3 regions of the Aliiglaciecola sp. 2_MG-2023 genome follow, and region 2 is predicted to be linked to each of the others. Evidence: predicted binding sites of a transcription regulator. Region 2 holds the regulator's gene; each other region holds the start of a gene.
What was found. Region 2 encodes LexA, which represses DNA repair genes until DNA is damaged. Its sites were predicted from a motif close to TACTGTATNNNNATACAGTA; they were not measured.

Region 1 (3,286 bases), on a different contig from region 2:
GCAGCATTGTTAGGTTCTGCCATTAAAACTATCGGGTTTTCAGAGGCGTCTGCTAACACCACAACGTAGTTTCGTTTTAAATAAGACAGGTTTAATTTATTGCCACTTTGTAATACGTGATATTTCTCAGGAAGATAACTAATATAAGGAACTTGATAGTGAACTGATAATGCATTACCCAATTCATCTTCAGGGATACGGGCTTCTGATACCATGCGTTGGATTAACTGGCGGATATCTTTACTGGATTCAGTAAATTGTTTGAGATCTTTTTCAGACATCAATTTGCGATGAACAAGATAATCAAACGGATTACTGGTGCCACCTAACTCATAACGAAATTTATTGCCTAATATTTCTGACAACGAATTCGCTAAGCGCAGGTCGGCATCACCAAAGGAACCTACTTTTTTATTAATAATCTGCATTACGCCCATCAACACGCCGGCGTTCAAAATCGGCACACAAATGATATTTTCAGTTTTAAAGGAACTGTTTTTATCAAATTTGTCGGCAAACTTTAGGCGAGGATGTATTTCCGCGAGCTCTTGCGCATTATAAGGATCACTAATCAATAATGGTTTTTGACTCAGTGCAACATACCCAGCTATGGACTGGGGACTGATAGGAACTTTAATTTGAAGTGTCTCTTTACCCGTTTTAAAACGGGCAACCAAGTCTTGATGTTGACGCCTGCGTTGAAAAATACTCATACGCTGAGCTTCAAACAAATTCAGAATAATCGGTTCCAATTGCTGATAAGCATCCATCAATGAAGGATGTGCTTCTAACAATCTGTCTATTTTTTGAAGAGTCTCTTCAATCACAAGTTCTGTTGCCATCTACTACGGTCAGTGTCATTACTTATTCCCTAACTATAACTGAGTGTAATCATTAACAAAACCTAAGATTTAGATTGCTTCTCATCGGACTCGCTTGGTTTCACATTTTGGTTGAATAAAAAGCCCATAATGCTTAACAGCATTGCGCCATGCATAATAGGATTTGCGAGTATATCAGTTCCTTGTCCATACCAGTCACCGATTGCCTGTATGAAGGCGAATCCAATCGCTATATAAAATATCCAATTTATAAAGGTGATTAATTTAGGTGGCATATTATTAGCCTTCATTGCTATCTGTTTTTGAGGATTTTTCTGTTGTGTACTCATTGAACAAAAAACCGCAGATGATATAGAGCAAAGCGGTTTGTAAATTGGGATTAGTTGACATATCAATATCATTCACAATCCAACTATAAGTCGCACTCCAGAGATTAGTAGCTATCATAAAAAATAAAATAGCATTGGCGAATATTATAAATTTACGGTCCATAACACTTCCTTAAAAATTTTTGTTTTATAAAAAATAAAAGGGGAGGCGTATCCCCTTCTATCATTGAGCTAAATCAGTGGAATAAGTTATATATGGAGATCCCAAGTTGGTAACCAGCTTTTCCTCCGAACACATACCCAACACCGTAGCCGATAGCGTAACCTGTGACTTCGTTGTCGGGCATTCCTCCTGAAACTTCTACTAATTCAATTTTATTTAATTCGATCATAAAAGCTCCTTTTAATTAATGAGTAGCATCATACCAACCGAAACCAAGCCCTCTGCCAAATGCCATGAGCCCTGGTAGGCTGTTAATATAGCCTACCGCTGACATGCCGGCGCCAAAAGCCACAACTAAAGGGGCTACACCACCATTCACTTCTTCTAATTGCATTACATTCAATTCTCGCATTTGCGAATTCCTTTTGATTAATTAAAATTCGTCGTATGGCTAAACATCGCCTACGAACTCTTTATTGCGCTAATGTGGTTGTTAATACTTTCCTACATCAATGCAATAACAAAAGGTTAGTGAAATGGTAACTAAAATACACCTGTCCCTTGGTACAGTTTTTTATCGCTATTATTTCTCTTAATTGTTGTACTTATATAAAAACCTTCTAAACTCGACTTTTATTAGTAATAGGCGTTGCAATAAATCTTCATACATGTATAATTCGCGCCCACTCGCCCTGATGGGTAGTGATTTCAGCCCTATCAATAATTAACCATGTAAGTGGAGAGTTTGAGAAAAAGCTGAAATATTATGAACAAGACCCCAATTGTGGGTCATCGGTTTACATGCATCCTCCCACCTAATGAAAGGTTGGTGTGGATGGTTTTTTTTGTTCTTTCGATTGGAGCTTAATCGATGCCAAATCAAAGAATTCGTATTCGTTTGAAAGCGTTTGATCACAAGTTGATCGATCAGTCTACGGCTGAAATCGTTGAAACTGCGAAACGTACAGGTGCTCAGGTTAGCGGTCCTATTCCACTACCTACTCGCAAGGAACGCTATACAATATTGGTTTCACCTCACGTGAATAAAGACGCACGTGATCAGTATGAAATCCGTACACATAAGCGTTTGGTAGATATCATTGAACCAACTGATAAAACAGTTGATGCATTGATGAGATTGGACTTGGCTGCCGGTGTTGATGTTCAAATCAGCCTGGGCTAACAAGAGAGGGTTTTAACAATGGCGATTGGTCTTATCGGTCGTAAAGTAGGAATGACGCGTATCTTCACTGAAGATGGTGTTTCAATTCCTGTGACTGTTATAGAAGCGACCCCAAACCGTGTGACTCAGTTACGTACTGAAGAAACAGATGGGTATCGCGCGCTACAAGTAACCGCTGGTGATAAAAAAGCAAACCGCGTTAATAAAGCTTCAGCAGGTCATTTTGCTAAAGCTGGCGTGGAAGCGGGCCGTGGTTTATGGGAGTTTCGTTTAGACAGCAACGAAGGCGAAGGTATTGAAGTAGGCAGTGAAATTACTGTTGAAATCTTTGCTGAAGCTACAAAAGTTGATGTTGCAGGAACTTCTAAAGGTAAAGGTTTTGCCGGTGCTATCAAACGTTGGAACTTTAGTCACCAACGTATGACACATGGTAACTCTTTGTCTCACCGTGCTCCTGGTTCGATTGGCCAAAACCAATCTCCAGGTAAAGTTTTCAAAGGGAAGAAAATGGCTGGCCAATTAGGCAATAAAGCTGTGACTACTCAATCTTTGGAATTAGTACGTGTTGACGCAGAGAACAACCTTCTTCTAATCAAAGGTGCAGTACCTGGTGCTCCAGGCAGTGACGTTATCGTCAAGCCTGCAGTTAAAGCGTAACGTCTGGGAGTTAAGTGATGGAATTAGTATTGAAAGACGCGAATAGCGCTCTTGAAGTCTCCGAAGCAACCTTTGGACGTGATTTTAACGAAGCGCTAGTACACCAAGTAGT
Region 2 (3,286 bases):
CACTTAGATAACTGCCTACTTCCATGACGTGTTCATATCCAATGTAAACCGGAACTATACTCACTGGACGATTCACTCCTTTGATCATCGCTTGTAACGTCATGGCCAACATACCCGTTTTCGGTGGTAACAACCTTCCTGTGCGGCTGCGTCCGCCTTCGGCATAATATTTAACTGAATACCCTTTGTTGAATAATAGCTCTAGATATTCACGGAACACGCTAGTATAGAGTTTATTACCGGCAAAACTGCGACGTAGAAAGAACGCACCGCCTCGTCGGAAAATCCCGCCCACAGGCCAAAAGTTTAGATTAATACCTGCAGCGATATGCGGTGTCACTAACCCTTGATGGTAAATTGCGTAGGTTAACAGCAGATAATCCATGTGGCTGCGGTGGCAGGGAACGTAAATAATTTCATGGCCATTTTGTGCCAATTTTCTCACTTTGTCGGCGTGGCCAACTTCGATCCCATCGTATATTTTGTTCCAAATACGGGTTAACACCCTGTCTCCAAAGCGGATCAAACCTTCACGATAATCTGCAGCAATTTCGTTTATATAAGATTTAGCGTTTGCTTTGGCTTTAGACAAAGGAATTTTCTTTTGTCTGGATTCTTCGTTGATTGCATTGATAACAGACACAGAACCAAGAATCGAATTGTATAACTCTTGTTTTTCTAACAGCATTGGGCCGTTAAATGCTTGTCTTTTGCGGTGAAAGTGGGTGCCTGCTAGGCGAATTAATTTGTGCGCGATTTCAGACTCTGTACCAGGTAATTTGGTCATGTCTTTAGACGATACAGCTTTACTATAAGACACAAAATTATCGCGACCTAAAAATAACACGATAAAAAATTTGCGTAACCAACTCGGTGAAGCCTTGTCGGCTAACAGATCTGCTAATCCGTTGGATTTTCTGCCTGGCGCGCGACCCCAAAAAACAGTAACCGGCACAATTTGTAAATCGAGATCTGCGTTGTCTTTGTGAAGTTGGAATAAATGGGTTAAATCTGCTGCTATTTTGGTTCCTTTGATCTTCCTACCAATAACAGATTGAGGTTGCTCAAGAAATACACTGGCGCTGTGCTCTTCTCCACCTATGAGAATTTTCTTGGTAGGGCTGGGTAAGTCCACTTTCTTAGTCGACATTTTAAGCGCAAGTTGGTCAGTAATAGAGTGAGTTCTGAGCAAATAAACTATAGGTTTACTTTTATCTATACCCAGCTCACTTTCAATGTCTGTTGGAATACTATTGACTTTGACCAGCCATTTTACGGGAAAAGCAAAAATCGAAAGCAGCAAATTATGCAGCCAATCCATATTATATAACACCTTGAGGTTTCGAAATCGTTAAAAGCATAGCATGAAGAACGGAATTCTGTTCATGTTTGCACACCAAAACACGCAGACTAACGACTCTTGAGTCGTACTGCTATTTTATATTGTTAGCGCATGTAAAGTCACCCTAATTAGGTGAATAACCTGCTGTCAGACAAATGTTGAAGTTCGCGACTCGTATTTTCTGATAGTAATTGGAGGCGGATTCTCCTAGCTAGTTCAAAAGCAGATTAAATTGGTTTCCAATAAACGCAAAATAATCTCAACAAAAAAGCTTTGCAGACTTGCTTCATTTGGCTGTAATACGCAAGCCGACAAATCAAAAGGCACACATTCAGCTGGAATATTAGACTGCTTTGAAAATTACTTAGTAAATGAAAAACAAAGTTTGTTTTATCTTTGTAACTGTATATACTGACAGTTAAACTGTATAGAAAAACAGGCTGTTTATGCGTCCACTAACTCCACGACAAAGCGAAATTCTCGAATTAATTAAAGCCACTATGTTGGCTACAGGTATGCCACCTACCCGTGCTGAAATTGCGCGACAATTAGGTTTTAAATCAGCTAATGCGGCAGAAGAGCACTTAAAAGCTCTGGCGCGTAAGGGGGTCATTGAAATTCTACCTGGCACATCTAGAGGGATTAAACTTAATGTTCCCCTAGAAGATGATTTGGAAGAAGTTGGCTTACCTTTGATTGGCCGTGTTGCTGCGGGTGAACCTATATTGGCGGAAGAGCATGTTGAATGTCATTACAAAGTCGATCCTGATCTATTTAAACCCAGTGCCGATTTTTTGCTTAGAGTAAGCGGTATGAGTATGAAGGATATCGGCATTTTGGATGGTGACCTGCTGGCAGTTCATCGTACAACCGATGTTCACAATGGTCAGGTAGTTGTGGCAAGAGTCGATGAAGACGTTACTGTTAAACGTCTTGAAAAGCGTGGTAGAGAAGTGATTCTGCATGCTGAAAACGATGAATTTAACCCTATTAAAGTGGATCTAGCGTCGCAACCTTTTAATATTGAAGGTATTGCTGTGGGCGTTATTCGCAACGCTGATTGGATGTAATTACGCGGTTGATTGCAAAGTTCTTTAAAAAAGGTGACCTATTTGGTCACCTTTTTTATTATTTTGAATGTTAGTTTTCTAAAACTGCGAACCACGATTTCTCTATTTTGTATTCTGCCAGTGAATACATTTTCTGTTCAAAAAATATCCTAAAAAATCCATTTCAGAATGTCTAGTTATTCTCCGAGCGAGCATTTTTGTTTTTTGCGGATGGAAAATTACCGATTTTAATATCTTTAGTAACCAAAGCTATTTGCAATTGATATAAAAAATAACTTTTTTGCCTATTTTGATTGAAAATCAACCGGTTGTTTATAATTTTAACAAAAAACACTAGACGTTAGACTTTAGTTGAGTAATTCTTATACTAGTTTTTACAGCTTCATAACATTTAGATCCCAAGTCATTTACCATAGCTGAGTTTTTTGCGGTTGTTTACTCTGCTTTGCTCCTTTGGGAACGGCTTAAATCAACAGGAGGTGTTGAGTGAAAAAGATATGGTCCGGCATATTGGTAATACTGACCAGTCTAATTGCATTTACAGTATCTGCAGATTCGACTTCGACTGCTGATCAGTATCAATTGAATTTGCGCAAAGGCGCGACTGAAATCAGTGGACAAGTTTATGATCTGCACATGCTCATGTTTTTCATATGTGTAGTCATTGCAGTATTAGTGTTTGGTGTCATGTTTTGGAGCATGATTTTCCACCGTAAATCTCGCGGTGCTAAACCTGCTAACTTTCATGAGAGTGTGAAAGTTGAAATCGCTTGGACAATAATTCCTTTTATCATTCTTGTCGTAATGGCATTCCCAGCGGCTAAAACCTTGATTGCAATGGAAGATCCCGAAAACTCAGAAGTAACTGTTCTTG
Region 3 (3,286 bases), on a different contig from region 2:
AAACTCCCTCTGGTTGCTATCACCAACGGTAACGTGAACCTGCAACAGATTGGTATTAGTGAGTATTTTAGCCATTGTTTTAAAGCCAATTTGGAACGGCCGATGAAGCCTCACGATGCGATGTTTACGCTGGCAAGTTCAACATTGAAAGTAGATCCCAAAGAGATTCTACATGTGGGTGATAACTTAGAAAAAGATGTGATGGGCGCAATCAATGCGGGCATGCAAAGCGGTTGGTACGCCTACAACCGGAAAATGCATTTAACTCAAGAAAAGACCACAGTCCTTCCTCATGTTCAATTAGATGATTTGGAAGAGTTAAATTTATTGATTGAAAATTAAATACGGAACAGTTCGCTCTTATAACACGAGGCTATAGCACCCGCCTACAGATAAATAACCAAATACATTTGCGCCCTTGTAGCACGGGCTTTAGCTCTCAGTAAACAATTCAACCAATCCACGGCATAAATACCGTGCTACTAATGTCTGTAGCACGGGCTTCAGCCCGCGGAAAAGCGATGACAAACTCGGCCTAAAACACCCGCCTACAGGGGAATAACGAGACGCTTTATGGTCGACTTATCTGCCCAACCATTAATCTTCGTAAATATTTTGGTTCATTGTTTCACAAGGATTAGGACAACTAGGTACACCGACAATTTTCGCAGGCACTCCTGCAACTGTAACGTGCTTAGGTACGTTCTTGAGAACCACACTACCAGCACCAACTTTAGCACCTGCACCAATCTCTATATTACCGAGAATTTTGGCCCCTGCTCCCACCATGACGCCCTGGCGTACTTTAGGGTGACGATCGCCGGACTCGTTACCAGTTCCGCCTAACGTGACGGATTGTAGAATTGAAACATGATCCTCCACAACGGCTGTTTCACCAATAACAATACCAGTTGCGTGGTCAAACATTACGCCTTTGCCAATCACTGCGGCAGGGTGGATATCAACACCGAAGACTTCGGAGTTTCGACTTTGCACAAACAGGGCTAATTGCTTACGGTTTTTGGCCCATAAATAATGGGACAATCGATAAGCCTGAATCGCTTGAAAGCCTTTAAAATACAACAATACAGTGAGAATTTTATCTACTGCAGGATCTCGGGTTAACACAGCTTCAATGTCTTCGATTGCTGACTCTACAATTTCGGGACTCAATGTATAGGCTTGGTCAAGCACTTCGCGAATAGCGAGCGCGGGCATAACCTCATCTTGGATTTTATTGGAAAGAATGAAGCTCAAAGACGTCTCAAAGTTGTGGTGAGCGAGAATACAAGCATGCACATAGCTGGCTAAGAGAGGTTCGCTTTCCACTAATTCTTCAGCTTCAGCTTTTAATCTCTTCCAGAAATTATCGATTGGCATCTAGTTCTCCTCAATTGAATTCTACCCAAACGTAGGGTAAGTCACTTTTGTCTTATGTTAGTTTATTAGAACGGATGTGCGGGCAAAAACGTTCAAATACAAGCTCAGTTTGCATATTGCTGGGTAAAAGTCACAAAACCAGCCCTTTCGATGTATAAAAACACAGTATAACTGATATACTTCGTCTATTAATCAATAAATTTAAATAAGCTTGTTATGGATGTATCTCGACTTTTAGACCAACTTAACGATAAACAACGTGAAGTGGTGGCAGCACCCCCGTCCGATATGTTGGTTTTAGCCGGTGCCGGAAGTGGCAAAACTCGAGTGCTTGTGCATCGTATTGCTTGGTTAATGGAAGTTGAGCAACTTGCTCCTTTTAGCATTCTTGCCGTGACATTTACCAATAAAGCAGCCAGAGAAATGCGTGGTCGAGTAGAACGTTTAATGGGTTCAGGATTGCACACTATGTGGATTGGTACCTTTCACGGACTCGCCCATAGACTGCTTAGAACTCATTTCAAAGAGGCACGCTTACCTGAGAATTTTCAGATATTGGACTCTGATGACCAGTATCGATTAGTTCGTCGGGTGATTAAATCGCTTAATTTAGATGAAAAGAATTGGCAACCTAAATCGATTCAATGGTACATCAATGGCAATAAAGACGAAGGCCTGCGACCTGAGCACATAGATACTCAGGGTGATCCAACCAAACAAACCATGAAAGACATATACCAAGCTTATCAACAAACCTGTGATCGCTCAGGCTTGGTAGATTTTGCTGAGTTATTGCTGCGCGCCCATGAATTGTGGCTGAACAACCCCGATGTACTCAGACATTACCAAAAACGTTTCCGCACAATTTTGGTCGATGAATTCCAAGACACTAACAACATCCAATATGCTTGGTTGCGCATTTTGAGCTGTGCAGACAACAACATGATGATTGTAGGTGACGATGATCAATCCATATACGGCTGGCGTGGCGCCAATGTGGAAAATATTCAGCACTTTTTGCGGGACTTTCCTAGCGCCAAGACAATTCGACTAGAACAGAACTATCGCTCAACAGGCAATATTCTCAAAGCCGCTAATGCGGTGATAGATAATAACCAAGGGCGACTAGGCAAAGACCTATGGACTGAAGATGCCGAAGGCGAAGCCATCTCGATGTATGCAGGCTTCAATGAACTGGATGAAGCTCGATTCATTGTGGCACGGATTAAGGAATGGAGCGACAAAGGTGATGCGTTAGCAGATTGTGCCATTTTGTATCGCAACAACGCTCAATCCCGGGTTCTAGAAGAAGCTCTGTTACAGGAGTCGGTGGCGTATAGGATATACGGCGGATTACGCTTTTTCGAACGCCAAGAAATCAAAGATGCCCTAGCGTACCTAAGGCTGATTAATCAACCAATAGATGATGCAGCTTATGAGCGAGTTGTGAACACGCCAACTCGTGGGATTGGAGATAAAACCCTTGGATTAATTCGAGAAACAGCTCGTAATGAAGAGTTATCAATGTGGCAAGCCACCAATGACATGCTCCGTGAAAAGCGTTTTTCAGGAAGAGCAGCCACCGCACTTCAGCGCTTCGTCGAGTTAATATTGAAGTTACAAGTTGAAGTACAAGAGTTTGAATTAGACCAGCAGGCTGATCATGTCATCAAAAATTCAGGCCTATTTGCTATGTATCAGGCGGAAAAAGGTGAAAAAGCCCAAGCTCGTATCGAAAACCTTGAGGAACTCGTGACCGCTTGTAAGCAATTCGAAGCCCCTGAAGAGGCTGAAAACATGACTCCCTTATCAGCGTTCCTAGCCCACGCATCATTGGAAGCAGGTGAATCACAAGCCGATGCCCACCAAGACGCCGTGCAAATGATGACAATACATTCAGCAAAAG

Region 1: the regulator LexA is predicted to act here: its motif matches at 1,887-1,906, upstream of Q4567_RS02405 (class IIb bacteriocin, lactobin A/cerein 7B family).
Region 3: the regulator LexA is predicted to act here: its motif matches at 1,529-1,548, upstream of uvrD (DNA helicase II).

What each region holds. Positions count from the first base shown of each region.
Region 1 is NZ_JAUORY010000002.1:94,980-98,265, forward strand. Features, by position in the region: gene Q4567_RS02385 (GspE/PulE family protein) at 1-842, opposite strand, end outside; gene Q4567_RS02390 (hypothetical protein) at 905-1,117, opposite strand; gene Q4567_RS02395 (hypothetical protein) at 1,122-1,334, opposite strand; gene Q4567_RS02400 (hypothetical protein) at 1,408-1,563, opposite strand; gene Q4567_RS02405 (class IIb bacteriocin, lactobin A/cerein 7B family) at 1,579-1,746, opposite strand; gene rpsJ (30S ribosomal protein S10) at 2,206-2,517, shown strand; gene rplC (50S ribosomal protein L3) at 2,536-3,174, shown strand; gene rplD (50S ribosomal protein L4) at 3,192-3,286, shown strand, end outside.
Region 2 is NZ_JAUORY010000008.1:34,285-37,570, forward strand. Features, by position in the region: gene plsB (glycerol-3-phosphate 1-O-acyltransferase PlsB) at 1-1,321, opposite strand, end outside; gene lexA (transcriptional repressor LexA) at 1,789-2,412, shown strand; gene coxB (cytochrome c oxidase subunit II) at 2,908-3,286, shown strand, end outside.
Region 3 is NZ_JAUORY010000023.1:26,847-30,132, forward strand. Features, by position in the region: gene Q4567_RS18225 (HAD-IA family hydrolase) at 1-342, shown strand, start outside; gene cysE (serine O-acetyltransferase) at 598-1,380, opposite strand; gene uvrD (DNA helicase II) at 1,597-3,286, shown strand, end outside.